DNA from 3 places in the Agrobacterium sp. genome. Region 1 is predicted to be linked to each of the others. Evidence: predicted binding sites of a transcription regulator. Region 1 holds the regulator's gene; each other region holds the start of a gene.
The links. Region 1 encodes LexA, which represses DNA repair genes until DNA is damaged. Its sites were predicted from a motif close to TGTTCNNNNTGTGTTCNG; they were not measured.

Region 2: AC5I5B_RS13190 (DNA recombination protein RmuC) is a predicted target of LexA. The motif match lies at 2,521-2,538, and genes of this name have one in related genera.
Region 3: dinB (DNA polymerase IV) is a predicted target of LexA. The motif match lies at 1,798-1,815, and genes of this name have one in related genera.

What each region holds. Positions count from the first base shown of each region.
Region 1 covers NZ_JCABZP010000010.1:127,185-135,070, reverse strand. Annotated here, with positions in the region: gene AC5I5B_RS07205 (FtsB family cell division protein) at 1-260, opposite strand, end outside; gene eno (phosphopyruvate hydratase) at 565-1,839, opposite strand; gene kdsA (3-deoxy-8-phosphooctulonate synthase) at 1,987-2,832, opposite strand; gene AC5I5B_RS07190 (VOC family protein) at 2,832-3,710, opposite strand; gene lexA (transcriptional repressor LexA) at 3,922-4,644, shown strand; gene AC5I5B_RS07180 (glutathione S-transferase family protein) at 5,045-5,722, shown strand; gene AC5I5B_RS07175 (ComEC/Rec2 family competence protein) at 5,742-7,886, opposite strand, start outside.
Region 2 covers NZ_JCABZP010000014.1:292,641-300,526, reverse strand. Annotated here, with positions in the region: gene AC5I5B_RS13210 (hypothetical protein) at 1-107, shown strand, start outside; gene truA (tRNA pseudouridine(38-40) synthase TruA) at 128-928, opposite strand; gene fmt (methionyl-tRNA formyltransferase) at 928-1,863, opposite strand; gene def (peptide deformylase) at 1,909-2,421, opposite strand; gene AC5I5B_RS13190 (DNA recombination protein RmuC) at 2,570-3,763, shown strand; gene AC5I5B_RS13185 (ribokinase) at 3,818-4,717, shown strand; gene trmB (tRNA (guanosine(46)-N7)-methyltransferase TrmB) at 4,730-5,428, opposite strand; gene metK (methionine adenosyltransferase) at 5,539-6,801, opposite strand; gene AC5I5B_RS13170 (helix-turn-helix domain-containing protein) at 6,993-7,412, opposite strand; gene lnt (apolipoprotein N-acyltransferase) at 7,546-7,886, opposite strand, start outside.
Region 3 covers NZ_JCABZP010000023.1:55-4,324, forward strand. Annotated here, with positions in the region: partial or broken gene AC5I5B_RS25830 (IS21-like element helper ATPase IstB) at 18-182, opposite strand; gene AC5I5B_RS25835 (nucleotidyltransferase family protein) at 401-1,504, opposite strand; gene dinB (DNA polymerase IV) at 1,860-2,933, shown strand; gene AC5I5B_RS25845 (PIN domain-containing protein) at 2,963-3,532, opposite strand; gene AC5I5B_RS25850 (ImmA/IrrE family metallo-endopeptidase) at 3,549-4,270, opposite strand, start outside.

The sequences.
Region 1 (7,886 bases):
CGCGAAATCTCGTCGATCATGTCCCGCTCAAGCGAGCCGTCGCTCATCAATTCCACCTGCCGCTCAAGCGCCACACGCGCCTGCGTGAGCTTTGCGAGCTCCGCGGTGCGGGTAATGCGCTGCCGCTCCAGCCGCTCCGTCGCCTGCAGGCCGAAGTCGCCATGAATGGAATGATACCCGAAATAGGAAAGAAAAGCGATCGTGATGGCCGGAACGATCAAACGGCCGAATCGTCTCTTTTTATGATGTCTGGTCCACATGCCGGAGAGAAGCCTTAAAACGCACAACGTGATTCTGAGACTAAGCCGGATTGTTTAACTATCCGTTGACCTTAAATTCCTGTCGGCTGACGGACGCAAAAAAGCCCGCCGGAAGGCGGGCTACGTTTGCAAAGAGAGTTCTCCTCTCAACTTCGTCATCCTCGCCCTTGGGACGAGGATCTATAAGTGGTTTGGAAGGTGGATCCTCGGGTCAGGCCCGAGGACGACGTCTCATGCGTGGACACGTCTTTCACCAACCTCAGCCCGCCAAGCGGCGGGCCACGTCGCCAAACCTGAACGCGAATTATCCGCGCAGGATCGAACGGCCGGCGTAAGCGGCCTGCGGGCCCAGCATTTCCTCGATACGGATCAGCTGGTTGTACTTCGCGAGCCGGTCGGAACGGGCAAGCGAACCGGTCTTGATCTGACCGCAATTGGTGGCAACCGCGAGATCGGCGATGGTGGAATCTTCCGTTTCGCCCGAGCGGTGCGACATGACGGCGGTGTAACCGGCCTTGTGCGCCGTTTCGACCGCATCCAGCGTCTCGGAAAGCGAACCGATCTGGTTGACCTTGACGAGGATGGAGTTGGCAACCCCCATCTTGATGCCGTCGCGAAGACGTGCGGAGTTGGTGACGAAAAGATCGTCGCCCACCAGCTGGCACTTGTTGCCGACGAGATCGGTCAGCGTCTTCCAGCCTTCCCAGTCGTCTTCAGCCATGCCGTCTTCGATGGAGATGATCGGATACTTGCCGACCAGATCGGCGAGATATTCAGCCATCGCGCCCGGCTCCAGCGTGCGGCCTTCGCCTTCGAGAACGTATTTTCCGTCCTTGAAGAATTCGGTCGATGCACAGTCAAGACCAACGAACATGTCGTCGCCCGGACGGTAACCGGCCTTTTCAATCGACTTCATGATGAAATCGAGCGCAGCCGGCGCACTTTCGAGGCCCGGTGCAAAACCGCCCTCGTCGCCGACGTTGGTGTTGTGGCCCTGCGCCGACAGTTCTTTTTTCAGCGTATGGAACACTTCCGAACCCATGCGCACGGCTTCGCGGATGTTTTCCGCGCCGACCGGCAGGATCATGAATTCCTGGAAATCGATCGGGTTGTCTGCATGCGCGCCGCCATTGATGATGTTCATCATCGGAACCGGCAGCAGATGTGCGTTCGGGCCGCCGACATAACGGTAAAGCGGCAGGCCGGAAGCTTCAGCGGCAGCCTTGGCGACTGCAAGCGATACGCCGAGGATGGCGTTCGCGCCAATGCGCGACTTGTTCGGCGTGCCGTCAAGCGCGATCATCATCTGGTCGATCTGAATCTGGTTTTCGGCATCAAAACCGCCGATGGCGTCGAAGATTTCCGTATTGACGGCTTCGACCGCCTTTTCCACGCCCTTGCCGAGATAACGCTTGCCGCCATCGCGCAGCTCAACCGCCTCATGCGCGCCGGTGGAGGCGCCGGAGGGAACGGCGGCACGGCCCATGGAGCCGTCTTCGAGATAAACGTCGACTTCAACGGTCGGGTTGCCGCGGCTGTCGAGGATTTCGCGCGCGATGATATCGGTAATGGCAGTCATGGTCTCTCCCTTGGGAATGGAACAGATATTTTCCGTCGCCTGTCTTAGACGATGGCGAAGAAATTACAATGACGGTGGGCAGCGGAAACGGCCCGCCCGCCATTAAAATCGATTGGCACAAACGGCGCCCGCCGCAGCGGCCAGCCCTCAGGCTTTGGTGATGGCGTCGAAAGCCAGAAGCTTTTCGAGCAGTTTCGGCATGTCCTTCAGGTGCACCATGTTGGGGCCGTCAGACGGCGCATTATCAGGGTCCTCATGGGTCTCGATGAAGAGGCCGGCCACGCCGACGGCGACCGCCGCGCGTGCCAAGGTCTCGACGAATTCGCGCTGGCCGCCCGTGGAGCCACCCTGCCCGCCCGGCTGCTGCACCGAGTGGGTGGCGTCAAACACGACCGGCGCGCCAAGCGATGCCATGATCGGCAGGGAGCGCATGTCGGAGACCAGCGTATTGTAACCGAAGGAAGCGCCGCGCTCGCACAGAAGCACATTCGGGTTGCCGCTCTCATTAAGCTTGGCGAGCACGTTCTTCATGTCCCAGGGCGCCAGGAACTGGCCCTTCTTGACGTTGATGACACGGCCGGTTTTGGCGGCGGCGACGAGAAGATCGGTCTGGCGGCTGAGGAAAGCCGGAATCTGCAGCACATCCACCACCTCGGAAACGATGGCGCATTGCTCCTCGGTGTGAATGTCGGTCAGAACAGGAAAGCCGAATTCCTTCTTGAGATCAGCGAAAACCTGCATCGCACTGTCAAGGCCGATGCCGCGCTTGCCGGAAAGCGAGGTGCGGTTCGCCTTGTCGAAGGAGGACTTATAAACGAGCCCGATCCCCAGCTTGTCGCAAAGCTCCTTCAGGATGCCAGCGATCATGAAAGCATGTTCCCGGCTTTCCATCTGGCAGGGGCCGGCGATCAGCGAAAAACGCTCGGTATTGGAAAAGGAAACCTTGCTGGCGCCGTCGCCGGCGGTGACTTTGAGATTGTTCGTAACGCTCATCATTTTTCCTCGAAGGCGAAGGCAACGCCCTGACCAGGTGCTGCGGGCACCACCAGGCGACCGCCCGCTTTTGCGCAGGACACGCCATTAGCAGCAAGCGCCGCCTCTGTCACGGCAAGATCGTGTGACGAAAAGACGATGCCCGCACCGCGCAATCCGCCGCCTCTCCAATCAGGAGTATTCGGAGCCTGTCCGCTGAAATCAGGTTTTCCGGTCAATCTGATGCGCGCATTGCCAGTCGCGAAAACCATATCACCATCCGGAGATATTCTGCCCTCACAACCAAACACCGTTTCGATCAAGCGCGCCGCGTTCGGATCATCACCGGAGAACAGAACGATTTCACTGAGGCCGGAGACACCGTTGGCATGGCGCTCCAGCACTGTTCGATCGCCCGGCAGGGCCTGCAGCCGCTGACAACTAAACAGAAAGAAATCCGCCGCCCCGCTTGCCGCAAAAGCCAGCCGGAACGCCGCCTCGCTTTCCGATCCATCCGGCATCCGCACAGGCCGCGAAAACTGGAACACATCGCCCGCTGACACGCCAGACGTCAGAAACCTGTCATGGTCGGCAAGGGCATCTTCGGTTTTGGCGACAAGAGCCGAAAAACCCTCCCGCCCGTCACGTTGCCGGAAGGCCCTGTCCCTGCCCGTGAACACATCTCCCCTGTCTGCCGACGCATTATATTTAGCCGGATCAGCAATTACGAGCGGCTCCAGATAGGTCCCGTCGGTAAAAAAAACACAGGCATTTCGGGTGCCGAAAGGATGCAAAGCCTCCGGTGAGACCGTAAATCCAAGGCTGGCGAGACGTTTCGCGGCAACGCCGATATCCTGCACCGGCAGAACGAGATGATCGACGCTATGGGATTTCATCATGACCTGTTTCCTGCGCTGGCACTCCGCCCGGACATGCCTGGACGATTTGGGCCGCAGAAAAGCACAATCGTAGGCCAAGAAGCAAATCATCAAAACAACAGATAGCAGCTTCACGAAATTTTAGGGGATTGCGGAACACATATGGAACATATAGTGTTCGTTCTGTATTTGTTTCGCGACTTCCACTACGATTCTAAAGGGTGTTTTCCTCATGCTCACGCGCAAACAGCAGGAATTGCTTCTCTTCATTCATGAACGAATGAAAGAGTCCGGCGTGCCGCCATCCTTCGATGAAATGAAGGACGCACTCGATCTTGCCTCGAAATCTGGCATCCACCGCCTGATCACCGCCCTCGAAGAGCGCGGGTTTATTCGCCGGCTACCAAATAGAGCGCGAGCGCTGGAAGTCATCAAGCTGCCTGAGGCCTATACGCCGGGTGCAAGGCCGCAGCGCGGCTTTTCGCCGAGCGTCATCGAAGGCAGCCTTGGCAAGGCCAAGGCGCCGGAAGCGGCCCCTGCCCCCAAGACGCCGGCCAATGATCTCGTCGGGGCCGTCACCGTGCCGGTCATGGGCCGCATTGCCGCCGGTGTGCCGATTTCCGCCATCCAGAACAATACCCACGATGTGGCCGTGCCTGTTGATATGCTCGGTTCGGGCGAACATTACGCTCTTGAGGTCAAGGGCGACTCGATGATCGAGGCCGGCATTTTTGATGGCGATACCGTCATCATCCGCAATGGCAATACGGCGAATCCGGGTGATATCGTCGTAGCGCTGGTGGATGATGAGGAAGCCACCCTGAAGCGTTTCCGTCGCAAGGGCGCCTCCATTGCGCTCGAGGCGGCAAACCCAGCCTATGAAACGCGTATTTTTGGACCGGACCGGGTGAAAATCCAGGGCAAGCTGGTAGGGCTGATCCGCCGTTACCATTGATTCAAGGCATGGGGCCGCAATTCCTTTTGCTGCGGGCACCATCAAGATTATGGCGCTCCCCTTATGGAGCATTGCAGCTTGCTCCTTGGAACGATGCGGCTCTGCATAAGTGAGAAACGACATCGTCTGGCAGGTCCGCACATCTTTTATCGCGAAGGCCAGCAGGCAGCGGTAAGAAACAGATGATTGAAAATGAGCATCCTTAATTTCGTTGAGAAAGGATGCAGGTCATCAGTCTCGTCGCGGTGTGTTTCGTCGTCATCTCCGAATGGTGACGTGCAGGTGCTTCTTTTCTTCCTGCCCCACTCATCAATGCGGCTTATGGGAGCCATGGATTATTTGCAATATTCCTGGGCCCATCCGCCGGTATAGAAATGCGCATCATATCGGGGAACACGCCATGTACGATCTTTATATCGCCAACAAGAACTATTCCTCATGGTCACTGCGGCCATGGGTATTGATGCGCACGCTCGGCATTGCTTTCGATGAAAAACTCGTTCCCTTCGGCGAAGGCGTTTCCTTCTCCACCTTTTCGCCAACCGGCAAGGTGCCTTGCCTCGTTGATGAAGGCGTGACGGTTTGGGAATCGTTGTCGATCGCCGAATATCTGGCGGAGCGACATCAGGGCGTCTGGGCGAGCGACAAGCAGGCAAGAGCCTGGTCGCGTTCGGCTGCGAGCGAAATGCATGCGGGCTTTTTCTCGCTGCGCAATCTCTACCCCATGTCGGTCGGCATTCGCGTAAAACCGAAGGGTGGTGATACCGGGCTAGCGGCCGACATAAAGCGCGTTGATGCGCTGTGGAGCGAAGGCCTGGCAAAATTTGGCGGGCCCTTTCTTGCCGGCCAGAAATTTACGGCGGTCGATGCCTTCTTCTGCCCGGTGGCTTTCCGTTTCCAGACCTATGGCGCGGAACTTTCGCCCGCAGCGAAAGCCTATTGTGACCGGCTGCTCGCCCTGCCCGCCATGCGCGAATGGTACGAGGCCGGACTGAAGGAAACCTGGCGCGACGCGGCGCATGAAGAGGAAATCGGCGGGATCGGCGAATTGACGACGGATCTGCGCATCAAGGCCTGACGATCCAGGCTGGCGGCCCTCATTGTGGTGCCGCCAGCAACCGCGTGACGGCATCAGGGACCTCATGGTCAAAACGGCCGCTTTTCCAGTCGTAATAGCGATGTTCGCTCCAGGGCCTGTCCATGCCGGCTATCGCGGCGCGCAACCTGCCGACTACCGCTACCTGATCGCTGCCGGCAAAGTCTATTTCCAGTGAACCGATCCGCCGCAGGATATCGCGGTTAAGCAAGAGTGCGCCCGAGCGGCATTGGGAGAAGGATGTTCTGCGGGAAACGACGACAATATCGGCGATATCACAAGCCTTTCCGGCAAATCGACCATCTTCCAGAACGATGATCCATTCGCCGCTTCCCGCGCGTGCGGCACACCATATGCCTTTGCTGCAGGTGAAAATACCGGGCTCCGCGTCTCTCAGGGCCACCGTCATCTGCCGTGTAACCGCCCTCATCTTTTCCGGATCAAGCTTCGCCTTGGTCAAAGCCACGGTGGTTGCCGCAGCCTCGCTCTTGAGAAAGACCGGCGGAACTGGCTGTTCCGGCAGCAGCAGTGCCCTTTGCCACTGGTCATAAACGAAACCCTGCGGCCGTGTTTTCGTCGTGTAGGCTTTGCCATCCTCCAGCAGCGCCACCAGCATGCCATCCTCATGAACAAGCAGATGAGGCGGATTGCGATAGGCCGTGGCCGCCGACAGGCCAAAGGCGAGGACCAGAAACGGCAAACCAAGAAGCGCCAGCCGGCTGCGTAACAATGCCAGCAGCAGAAAACCAACGGAGGCAAGCCCCAGGAACCAGCCATGTGGCCGCCCCGTCGCAGCGCTTCCTCCCCAGGAGGCCACCTCCCGGGAAACTTCGATCACGAGAGCCATACCGTAACCCATGACCTTGAGGAACGGAGCATCAAGCCCGAAAGGCATCAGCAGCATGGCGACAAGGCCGAAAGGCATGACGATCAGCGACATGAGCGGCATGGCGGCCAGATTGGCAAAAAGTCCATAGGTGGTGACACGCTGAAAATGCTCGGCGGAATAGATCGCAGTCGAAAGACCGCCGATCAACGAGGTCGTGATGACGCCGCCGATGATGGCGCCCGCCGTTTGCGCCACCGTCATCCATGCCGGTTTGCGCCCGATGAACAGCCGCTCGCGATCAACACGCCAGCGGCTCCAGGCGGCATAGGAGGCGACGAGCGCGATGGTTGCGGCAAAGGACATCTGGAAGCTCGGGCCCATGATTTCCGAGGGCGACAAGGCAAGAATGACCAGAGCGGAAAGCGCAACATTCCTGAGACTGAGCGAGGGTTGATCGAAGAGAACAGCGATCAGCATCACCGACATCATCAGCCAGGCGCGTTCGGCGGAGACGGCGAAACCGGAAATCAGATAATAGGCAAGCGTCATCAGGAGTGCGGCGAAAGCCGAGATTTTCTTGACGGGCCAGCGCTGCGCAAAGGCCGGAAAAAGGCTGAAGGCAAGCCTCAGCCCCACAAAGAATATGCCTGACGCCAGCGCCATGTTGAGCCCGGATATGGCAACGATATGGGCAAGGCCGGAAAGCCGCAGCGCTTCCATCGTCCCGGCGGATATGGCCTGTCTCTCATCGGTGACGATGGAGGCGGCAAAGGCTCCGGCATCACCGCCGATGGTGTTGCGGATGCGTTCGGCAATGGCGGTGCGCAGGCCGTAAAGCCGCATATCGGCCCATTCCAGCCAGTCCGTTCCGGCCCTGACGTCATCTTCGGGTGATATGACCGTCTGTGGCGGCTTATAAAAGAAGCCCGTCGCGCCTATGCCCCTGAAATAGGAGGCAAAGGCGAAATCGTTGAGCCCCGGCAAAGCCGGGCCGGATGGTGGCGAAAGCCGCGCCTTGCCACGAATGGTCGCGCCCAGTGCGACAGGTTCACCTCCCCCGCGTGAGAGAAGCGAGACCTTTTCCGGCGGGCGTGACAATGCCGGCGCCTCCGTAGCGGCAAGCCGCACCACATATCGCCAATCCCCGCGTGCATCGACCTCCCGGCGCGTCACCGTGCCTGTAATGGTGGTGGTGACGGGTGTATCCAGCACCACGGTTCCCACCCGCCGCGTTTCTACCTCGGCGAAAAGCATGCCCAGCAAGAACAGCGCGAAAAAGCCGCAGGCCGTCGCTGCCAGGCCCGAACGATATTTCGT
Region 2 (7,886 bases), on a different contig from region 1:
TCCGCGATCAGTCGCTGCTCGTCTCGGCCATCGTCATGACGCTGCTGGTGCCGGGCATGCTTCTATCGGAAGCGCTGCAGCGTTTTCTCGGTGTCTATCCCGCCTGAGAACTGGCACAGCTTAAACGTCAGTCCGCATCCTCGGTCACGTCGACTTCGGGGGGCCGGCGCGGCGGAATGACGTCGGGATAATCGACCTGCATGAAATAAAGACCGTCCGGCGGTGCGACAGGGCCGCATGCCTTGCGGTCCCGTGCCTCCAGTGCGGCACGCACGTCCTCCGGCGTCATCGTGCCCTCGCCCGCCAGTTTCAGCGTGCCGGCGAAAGAGCGGATCTGGTTATGAAGGAAGCTCTGCGCCGTCGCGCGTATCTCGATGAGATCGCCATTGCGCGTTACATCCAGCCGGTCGAGCGTGCGCACGGGGCTGTTCGCCTGGCAATGGACCGAGCGGAAGGTGGTGAAATCATGCCGGCCGACAAGCATCTGGGCGGCTTCATGCATGCGCTCATGGTCGAGGTCCTTCGACACCCACCATGCCCGCTTGTGCTCCAGCGCCAGCCGGGCCTTGCGGCAAATGATGCGGTAGAGATAGTGCCGACGAAGGGCGGAAAAACGGGCGTCGAAATCCTCGGTCACGGAAGCGGCGTCGAGAACGGCCACGGCTTCGCCCGCCATGGCGAGATGCGCATTGAGCGCGTTGCGAAGCTTGTAGGGCTCCCAGTCGCGCAAAAGATCGACATGGACAACCTGCCCAACGGCATGCACACCGGAATCGGTGCGGCCGGCGCCGCGAATGGAGACGCTCTCTCCCGTCAGCGAGCGAACCGCAGCCTCCAGCGCACCCTGAACCGAGGGGCCGTTATCCTGTCTCTGCCAGCCATAATAGGGCGTGCCGTCATATTCGACGGTCATGCGGAAACGCGGCATCAGCCGAGCCTCGTTGTGGCCGGAACGGGGGTGCCGCGCACGAAATCAGCCGCCGACATCGGTTTGCCGCCGGCCTTCTGCAGGCGGGTGAGCCGCACGGCCCCGCTGCCGCAGGCAATGGTCAGAGCATCGTCGAGCGCTGCGCCCGCTTCTCCCATGCCGCTTGCCAGTTCGGAGGCGAGAACCTTCACGCGCTCCGTCTTGCCGCCGATGTCCATTTCCAGCCATGCGCCGGGAAACGGCGAAAGGCCGCGAATGTGATTATGCACATCCTGCGAGGGCCGAGAAAAATCGACGCGAGTCTCGCCCTTGTCGATCTTCGCGGCATAGAGAACACCCTCTTCCGCCTGTGTGACGAGCGGCAGGTCATCTGCTTCCAGCTTTTCCATCGCCTGCCGCATCAACCGCGCGCCTGTTAGCATCAGACTGTCATGCAGCTCCCCGGCCGTCATGTTATCGCCGATCGCGACTTTCGCGGTCAGCGCGACGGGACCGGTATCGAGCCCCTTTTCCATTTTCATGACCATCATGCCGGTTTCGGGGTCGCCGGCCATGATCGCCCGCTGGATGGGAGCAGCACCGCGCCAGCGCGGCAGTAGCGAGGCATGACCATTGTAACAGCCGAGACGCGTACCGGAGAGGATCGCTTCGGGCAGCAGCAGCCCGTAAGCCACGACAACCGCCACATCAGCATTGAATTCCCGGAACTGCTGACGATCTTCCTCAGCCTTGAAATTCACGGGCGTAAACACCGGGAGCCCCAGCAGTCCGGCAGCCTGATGCACCGGTGACCTCTGCAGATCGAGACCTCGGCGGCCACCGGGACGCGGCGGCTGGGTGTAGACAGCGACAACCTCGTGGCCCGCCTCCACCAATGCACGCAATGTGGGAACGGAAAAATCCGGTGTGCCCATAAATATGATGCGAAGAGCCATTATCGCCCCCTGCCCTGTCGTCCATTCCGGTCCAGAGAGGACGGATCAGATCTTTGCGCGGGCCGCTTTCGTGAATTTCTTGATGACCATGTCGCGCTTCAGCCGCGAAATATGGTCGATGAACAGAACACCATTGAGGTGATCGATCTCGTGCTGCAGGCAGGTAGCGAGCAGACCATCCGCCTCGACCGTCTGCTGCTTGCCGTCACGGCCGACATATTGCACCGTGAGCGAGGCGGGACGCTCGACCTCGGCGTAGTAGTCGGGAATGGAGAGGCAGCCTTCCTCATAGGTCGAGACATCGTCCGACACCTTGAGGATTTCCGGGTTGATGAAGACGATCGGGGTCTTTTCCTCGCCTTCACGCGCAACGTCGATCACCAGCATGCGGCGCGCCACGCCGATCTGGATAGCGGCAAGACCGATACCCGGCGCATCGTACATGGTTTCGAGCATGTCGTCGGCAAGACGCAGAACCTCTGCATCCACCTTTTCGATGGGCTTCGATTGCTGGCGCAGCACGGGATCGGGCAAAATGATAAGCGGTTTGATGGTCATGGCTTCCCATAACGTATCTCTTGCGCGGAGGAAATAAAAAACACGAGGTTCAAATCGCCTCGGGCATCCACCCCGCCCGACTCATTTCCGCCACAGGAATGTTCTTGTTTTGATCTTCCGAATCACTGGAAATCTGCTAGATTTAATCATGAGTATAGATTTCTCCGTTCTCCTTGATCCCGCGCTGCGGGCCGGCTCCGTTGATATCAGCTTCGGCGCGCTGCTCGCGGCTCTGGTTTTCGGTCTGGTCATAACCTGGCTGGTCACGACAAACCGCGTGAAAAAAGCGGGAGCCGACGGTGAAATCTCGGACCTTCTGAAAACGCAGTCCGAACTGCACGGCCGGATCGCCGCCATGGCGGAAACGCTCGGCACCCGCCAGACCGAGATGAGCCAGACGCTCAACCAGCGCCTCGACGGCATGTCACAGCGCATTGGCGAAACACTGACGGAACAGACCCGTTCAACCCATGAAAATCTGAGCCGACTGCAGGAGCGCCTCGCGGTGATCGACGCCGCGCAGGGCAATATTCAGGATCTGGCCAAGGACGTGGTCGGACTGCAGGCCATCCTTTCCAACAAGCAGACGCGCGGCGCCTTTGGACAGGCACGCATGGAAATTCTGATCGCCGATGCCCTTCCCGCCGGCGCTTTCCAGCTTCAGCCGACGCTTTCGAACGGTTACCGGCCGGACTGCACCATCAAGATGCCGAACAATGCGCCGCCGCTCGTCATCGACGCGAAGTTTCCGCTGGAGGCATGGAACGCCATCAAGGCGGATGAGACACCGGAAACCAAACGTGCCGCCGTTCAGCAGTTCCGACGTGATATGGAAGTGCATATTCGCGATGTGGCCGAGAAATACCTCATCCGTGGCGAAACACAGGATACCGCCTTCATCTTCGTGCCGTCCGAATCGATCTTCGCCGATATCCACCAGCATTTCGAATATCTGGTGCAGCGCGCTCACCGCGCCCGTGTCGTCATCGTTTCGCCATCGCTTCTGATGCTGTCGGTGCAGGTCATCCAGTCCGTGCTGAAGGATCAGCGCATGCGGGAGCAGGCGCATCTCATCCAGGGTGAAGTTGCCCTTCTGATGGACGATGTGCGGCGGCTGGACGACCGGACGCGCAAGCTGCAGGCCCATTTCGGGCTGGCGCAGAAGGACGTCGACATGATGCTCATCTCCTCGGACAAGGTGCTGGCACGCGGCCAGAAGATCGAAGGACTTGATTTCTCGCCAACGGAAAAAGACGCCCCGCATGGTGAAATCGAGCAGGCGCGCCGCTTTGCCGAAAACAGGGCCGGTGCGGCCAAATTGCGGGTAGTTGACGACGAGTGATCGTCTCGGGCAAAGTCGCCGCCTTGCTCAAATTTCATATGGACCCAGCGCCCCATGATTACTGTTTTCGGCTCCATCAACATGGACCTCGTCGCGACCGCCAAACGCCTGCCCAAGCCCGGTGAAACCGTAACGGGAGAGACATTCTCCACGGCCGCCGGCGGCAAGGGAGCCAATCAGGCGCTGGCCGCACGGCGTGCAGGCGCCGCAGTCAAGATGGCAGGGGCTGCGGGCGATGATACTTTTGCCGCACCGGCGCTGACATTACTGCGTGATGCTGGCACCGACCTGTCTCTGGTCAAGACTGCGCCCGGCCCGACGGGAACGGCGGTGATCCTGATCGGTGAAGGCGGAGAGAACATGATTTCGGTCATTCCCGCCGCCAATGGCGAGGTCTCCGCCTCCGATGCCGCAAAGACCGTATCCGACATGGCCGCTGGCGATATTCTGATGCTGCAGTTCGAGATACCGGCCGCAGCCATCGAAGCGGCGCTGACGGCCGCCAAGGCAAAGCGCATCACCACCGTCATCAACACAGCGCCGCTGACCGCAGACGGTCCGCGTCTTGCTGGCCTTGCCGATATCGTCATCGCCAATGAAACCGAGTTCGAGCTGCTGATCGGCAAGAATGGCCTCTCCAGCGTCGAGCGGGAAAACGAACTCAAGACCCTTCACGACAGGACCGGCCAGACATTGATCGTGACGCTTGGGGCGGACGGCGTGATCGCCATGCGCAACGGCAAGGTCTACAGGGCTTCCGGCCTCAAGATCGAGCCGGTCGATACGGTTGGTGCGGGCGATACCTTCTGCGGTTATCTCGCCGCCAGCCTCGATCAGGGGATGGATTTCGAAAGGGCGCTGAAGCGTGCCGCCGTTGCAGGCTCGCTCGCCTGCACGCGTGCCGGTGCCCAGCCTTCCATTCCGCTGGCAGCGGAAGTGGATGCGGCCCTCTGAGGGCTCAATCGCTCAACGACAGATGAAGGTGAGATAGGCCGAGCTGCGGCCTTCTCTTTTCGCCTTGTTTTCGTAGCGCGTGCCCGGCCAGTTGGCATAGGGCGTACGCCAGTCGTCAGCGCTCGTCGCCGTCCATTCAAAACCGCCATGCCGGGCGCAATGCTGCAGCGTCCAGTTGACGTATGTATCGATATCCGACGCAAAGCAGAATTTGCCGCCGGGTTTCAACACGCGATGGAAACGGGCGAGATTGACGTCCGAGACAAAGCGGCGCTTCCAGTGCTTCTTCTTTGGCCACGGATCGGGATAAAGCAGATCGATGTGATCGATCGACCCCTCTGGCAGCCAGTCGAGCAGCTGCGTCGCGTCATCGTCATAGAGCCGGATATTCATCAGCTCGCGTTCGCGCACGGTGGCGAGCAGTTTGGCCATGGAGTTAACGAAGGGCTCGACCCCGATGAAACCCGTCTCAGGGTTTTCAACCGCGCGGTGCGCGAGATGCTCGCCGCCGCCGAAACCGATCTCCAGACGGATCGATCGCACATCCGCCGGAAAAAGAGCGGCGAGATTTTGCGGCGGAGCGCTTTCCAGATCGATTTTCAGCAAAGGCAGCAGGTTCTCGATCGTATCGACTTGCTGATTGCGCAGGGGCTTGCCCTTGCGTCTGCCAAAAAACGCTTCCTTTGCGCGCGAACGCCGTTCTTCCGTCATCTCATACTCTCAAGAACAAATAGATTTAACCCGCACAGCGCCACATGAGGCATTGTGCGGGTTACAAAAGTTGGTGACGGTATCTCTCAATCGCCGTCAAATAACAAGTGTTAGGCGCTCAAAGCTTCCTTAAGCGGCTTCACCAGATCGAGCTTCTCCCAGGAGAAGGAGCCGTCACGGCCGGCCTTGCGGCCGAAATGGCCGTATGAGGACGTCTTGGCGTAGATCGGCTTGTTGAGATCGAGATGACGGCGGATACCCGACGGCGAAAGGTCCATGACCTTACGGATCGCGTTCTCGACCTGATCTTCGCTGACCTTGCCGGTGCCATGCAGATCGACATAGATCGACAGGGGCTGGGCGATGCCGATCGCGTAGGAAATCTGGATCGTGCAGCGCTCGGCAAGGCCGGCAGCCACGACGTTCTTGGCAAGATAGCGGGCGGCATAGGCGGCGGAACGGTCAACCTTGGTCGTGTCCTTGCCGGAGAATGCACCACCACCATGGGGGGCAGCGCCGCCATAGGTGTCGACGATGATCTTGCGGCCGGTGAGGCCCGCATCACCATCGGGACCGCCGATGACGAACTTACCGGTCGGGTTGATATACCACTGGCAATCGTCGGCGATCTTCAGGTCGCCCAGAGCTTCGCGGATATAGGGCTCGACAACGGCGCGAACCTTCTTCGAATCCCAGCTTGCATCGAGATGCTGTGTGGACAGAACGATGGATACGGCTTCCGAAGCCTTGCCGTCGACGTAACGAACCGTCACCTGGCTCTTGGCGTCGGGGCCAAGTTTCGCCGCTTCACCTTCGCCGCTCTTGCGGGCGGTGGCGAGCAGCTGGAGGATACGGTGAGAATAATAGATCGGCGCCGGCATCAGATCCGGCGTTTCCTTGCAGGCGTAACCGAACATGATGCCCTGGTCGCCGGCGCCCTCGTCGCCCTGCTTGTCGGAAGCATTGTCCACGCCCTGCGCGATATCTGCCGACTGCGGGTGCAGGAGAACGTCGATCTTGGCGGTCTTCCAGTGGAAACCATCCTGCTCGTAGCCGATGTCACGGATCGCCTTGCGGGCGGCGGACTTGAACTTCGAAGGGTTGATGACCGGATGGCCGGCGGCGTCTTTGACGACCTTGCCGTCCTTGTCCTTCTTCAGAAGTGTATCGGGAACGCGAACTTCACCGGCGATAACAACGCGGTTGGTCGTCGCAAGCGTTTCACATGCGATGCGCACGGTCCACGGGTCAACACCCGTCTTGGACGCTTCACGATAAATAAGATCCACGATTTCATCAGAAATACGATCACAAACCTTGTCCGGATGACCCTCGGCCACGGACTCGCTGGTGAACAGGTAATTGGCACGCATGCGGGATTCCCCTCAAAGAACGGTCTTGGAGTTTGTTAGTCATTTCAGCCGCGAAAAACAAGGACACAACCACATAAATATATCTTTATGTGAGAATTCCTTTCCAATCCGGCACAAAAAAACGGTCCTTGCGGACCGTTGAGTGCCCGGCATCCCGTGCCGGAAATTTTCTGCGCTGTGCGGACCAGGCTCTACTCGGCATCGCCCTCGGCGGCGAGCGCCTTGACGAGATCAACGAGGCGACGGCGAACCTTGGGGTCGGCGATCTTCACGAATGCGCGGTTCAGCTGCAAACCTTCAGCCGAGGACAGAAAGTCGACCACGTAATTGGAGCTCGACGCTTCCGCCATGCCGGTCGTACCGCCGACCTGATCGCCGGGCGCATCTTCGAAAAAAAAGGAAACCGGTACATTGAGGATCCCGGAAATATTCTGCAGGCGGCTGGCGCCGACGCGGTTGGTGCCTTTTTCATATTTCTGGATTTGCTGAAAGGTAATTCCAAGACTTTCACCCAGCTTCTCCTGACTCATTCCGAGCATGGTTCTGCGAAGGCGAATTCGGCTTCCGACATGAATGTCGATGGGGTTAGGCTTTTTCTTATTCTCGGTCATCATGCGGTCCTGACACTCGGAAAGGGTTGATATCTCGCTTCAGTACTATTCGAAGAAATGAGCCGGTATTTCGACAACGGCTAAACTTGTTTTACGACTGACGTATTCACTATGCAATTGTGGGGGTTCGCGGTCAATTCTGGCGCCGCGCAAAACTCCACGCAGGCAATACCGCGACGATTATCAAGATGGAAAAAATCAACCAGAAATACGTCCGATGTGTGTCGTAGGTAAATGCGTCGTTTGACCCACCACTCAAAGTGGCGTCAACAATTCCGACCCGACCGTAGTCCAGCCCTGCAATAATGCGGCCATAGGGATCGATGACGGCAGAAATTCCGGTATTGGCGCCGCGAATCACCGGCACGCCCGTCTCAACGGCCCGTACTCTCGCCTGCAGAAAATGCTGATAGGGGCCGGGCGTATCACCGAACCAGCCATCATTCGTCACGTTCAGGATGGCGGCCGAGCCGG
Region 3 (4,270 bases), on a different contig from region 1:
CACCGCTGCGGGCGATAAACGAAACATCCTGTCGCCCTAGAGCGAAAGAGCAGCCGAGATTCATTGACGGGCGTGTCGGCGAAGTCGAAGCCGTCGATGTCTTTTGCCAAAGGCAATTTGGCGATGCTGAGCTGGTAGCGGATGGACCGGGCCTGTCTCTCGGAGATCTCCGACTGCAGGAGTCCAGCGTGGCCCAAGCAGGTAGCGAGTGTACAAGACTACCCGTCTTAGTTGACGCAGGCAGAAGCAGAAGCGGTGGCGAAGCTGTAAAATCGTATCCGATCATTCCTGGTAGCGGATAGCAATTCCGGTCTCTTGATGAGATTCGAACCCAAGCACCCCGACTGAATAATCCAGATCCAATTTATTTCCTTTGTTAGATTGGATATCTACTTTCTTATCAAGCGTTCTTTTCCCGTACGAGGACTCGGGACTTTTCTATTTCATCAGCCGGTAAAATGCCGAACGTGCGATGGATGGCCGGTTGATATTGCTTCTGGACGGCATCAACGCCCGCTGTGATAGCGCTTCTCCAAGATGGGCCCCTGCCCCATGCTTCGCGAAGAGCATCTGCCAGATCGCGGCCAGTTCCGGTTTCTTGCAATGCCTCGAACAGCATTCCGGCCTGACGCAAGTCCTTTTCTTTCTTTGCCCTGCCACCGGCATCATCTTGACGCCGGCCGGCCACGATCAGTTTGTGAACGGCGAACCGTGATGGATCGGGCACCACGACCGAGACACCGGCACCATGCAGCAAGATCGTTCGCACCGGATCACGGATGAGGAAGTCCATATATCGCAGAGGTTCGGCAGACGCTCCGCCGAGAGCCGGCATTTGCGCCGGTTGATCCGCGTAATCTTCCGATCCCCGGTTTGTCGTCAGGAACTCTACTCGGTAACCGGTCGAGTTGCGGAAAGCATTGGAGCGAGGGGAGCCAGAAACATGAGGTACGGCCCGGAATGACGGATCGATGGACTGAAGGAGAGCGACAATCGGCGGAATTGAATCTTCGACCTCGCTCGAGATCGCGTAATCTTGAGCCAGATCCGCGTCACCTGTCAGGATCGCAGCCATAGGCAGGCGGATACCGAGATGGGCCGCATAACATTGGAACGCGACTGTGCCGACGAGGACACCACGGAGCCGGAATAACCCAGCCGATGCCAACGCCTCAACAACTGTGCCTGTGAAGCGATCCGGAGCAATTAGACCCGCTTCGCGCGTCAGTGCCGCCACTATCTTTCGCCGGTTCTGGTAATCGTCCTTTTCGCCCCTGAAGGCTTCAACCCGGGTTGTGATCTCGTGATCATCAGCAGGGCCGACATAGCGGCGCTTTTGACCACCTTTGCCATCCGGTTGGTCGAAATACCAGTATGAGCGGTTGTCGACCTTGACCGAGACAAAGCGACCAGTTGGGGGGAAATCGGCCGACCACTGCGCATCAAAAGTCCGTTGCTGTAACTCCGCGACCATCGTCCGGAACATGAGGTCGATTTGCTTCATTTGAGGCGCCCTATAACATTTCCTCAAATCTAGTATAGTCAACCTATTTTCGCAAGCCGGACAACGGGAATACGACACAGACCGTTGAGATTTTCAACGGGCCAAAATCGTCAATCTTTTCCAGGCGAACGTAATCTGCAACAATTGAAAAATTCAGCGTCACCTAAAAGGAACCATCAACCTCGCTATTCCAAAATAGTTTTTTGCTCTTGATGGGATCTGAACCTGCGACCAACACACAAGCTGCATGACCCAACCGATCAGCTGATTGAATCGACATAAGAAATAGATTATGTTCCTGTTTTGTTCTATTGATGCAGGAGCGATTTTCGTGGCCCAGGGTGTCTCGCAGAAAATGCGCAAGATCGTTCATGTCGACATGGATGCGTTCTACGCTTCAGTTGAGCAGCGAGACCATCCGGAGCTACGTGGCAAACCCATCGCCGTGGGTGGTCCAGCCGCGCGAGGGGTCGTCGCGGCTGCGAGTTATGAGGCACGAAAGTTAGGCATCCACTCCGCCATGCCTTCGGTGATCGCCGCTCGCAAATGCCCAGACCTCATTTTCGTAAAACCACGCTTTGATATCTATCGTGCAATCTCGCTTCAAATCCGAGAAATCTTCGCTGAGTACACGACGCTCATTGAGCCACTGTCTCTCGACGAAGCGTACCTCGATGTCACTGAGAACTTGAAGAACATGCCAATCGCCACCGAGATTGCATCAGAGATTCGAGCGAAGATTAAAGCCGCGACCGGGCTAAATGCTTCAGCTGGCATCTCCTATAATAAGTTCCTTGCGAAGATGGCGTCGGACCTCAATAAGCCAAACGGTCAGGCAGTGATCACGCCTAAGAGTGGGTCGGCTTTCGTCGAAGGGCTCCCGGTGAAGAAATTCCATGGTGTCGGGCCGGCAACCGCGGAGAAAATGCATCGGCTTGGCATCGAAACCGGCGCGGATCTGAAGGCGCAGTCGCTTCAATTTCTCACACAGAATTTTGGTAAGTCCGGGCCGCATTTTTATGGAATAGCGCGAGGGATTGACGAGCGAGAGGTTTGTCCTAACCGACCGCGAAAATCAATCGGCGCAGAAGACACGTTCGTCGAGGATATAGATGACCTCCGTCTAGCGACCAGCGAATTAAAGCCGTTGGCAGAGAAAGTGTGGAGCTACTGCGAGGTGAAGGGTTTCAGAGGAAAGACGGTGACCGTGAAGATCAAATATGGCGATTTCACTCAGTCGACACGTAGTAAAACTGGTCCGTTCTGTTTCGCTAGTTGCAACGAGATATTAGAGGCTGCTTCCGGACTGCTCGCCAGCATATACCCGTTTAAACGATCCGTTCGGCTGCTTGGTGTGACACTCTCTTCACTGACAATCCGCGCCGGCACTGATGATGGCAATCAAATCCAGCTAGGGTTCGATTTGTGATCGAGGTGACTTGCCAGAAATTTCTTACGTTACGATCGTTGGCGTAAAGAGGCGGGAAGGCTTCTACACTCTGAAATTTTCTCCCCGAGCAAATCCGCAACCCACGGATGGTGCAACTCTGGAACCGCCATTCTGGCGTCACGTAGAGCGGTAAAGACAGCCGTAGCTACTGCCTCAACGCCTAGCGACGAAATAAGTATCTCCGAACTGAGGAGTTCGGCAGTCGATAGCAATCTCATTTCCGGAAATCGCTCGGCAGCAATCCGATTTGCTTTGCGCTCGTCAATAGCTGCAGGTAGCCCGGCCGACATAGCAAGCGCAAGCGTTGCAGCTTCACCATCGTCAAGTGTGGCTTCGGCACTTCCTGTAACCAAAGCCTCAAACAGATCTTCGCCTTGTTCATCGAACTCGCGAAATTCAAGCTGCCCGCTGGCAACCAGATCAGCGGCTAAGCCACCATCATGGCGACCGTTGTTGCGGTCGACGATCAACTCGCCCCTGACGACGGTGCTGGCCAGAAGAACGACGTTCAATGTTCGCAAGACCTCAGACGCAAGGCCGGTTGCGTTCAGATTGATTATCACACTGGTGTCTGCCACCAGACTCACGTGCCGGTCAACGAAGAATAGAGGTTGCCGCATTGGCCCCACCTTCTTCCGCGCCGACATTCATCAGTAGGTCACGCACTTGAATGCGGTCCAAGTGCAGCAACCTGCTAATCTGGCCTTCGCTGAGGAGGCCTCGTTGCGCTGCCTCGAATGCCAGAAGACTGGTTTTGAGAGGAACTGGCCTCACAGAGTCGTCCTTGAGCCGATCGGTCTGGACAGCATCACCTAACACCTGCCTTGCCTGCTCATCCGTAATGTGGCCGTTTTGGACGAACCAGTCCCAAGTACCCCTTTTCGTCAGTTGAAGTTCTTCCAACCGACGAACCAACGCCTCTCGCGAGACGTGAAAATAATGCGCGAGAACAATCACATGCCTGCGCGTGAGGCTTGCTGCACCGGCAGTCACTTCTTCAAACTTTTGTCGAACAGCCTGCGCAGGGGTAAGGAAGCCCCTGGCAAATGCGTTTGCGTACTTCTCCTCGCGTGAACTTTCCAGTTCGTCGATATCGTAAACTTCCGCATCGCCTCGCGTCGCAACCAGATGTCCCAATTCATGAGCTGCGGTCTGGGTGCGGCGATCGAGGGGATGTCTCGCGTTCAACAGAATACAGGCGCCAACCTGTTCATCAAAAGCAAATAACCCGGAGATCTTTCCCGCGAGTCCGCGTGCATAGACCCTCACACCCATCTGCAGCTCGAGCAAGGACATGATATCAGCTATCGGCGCTA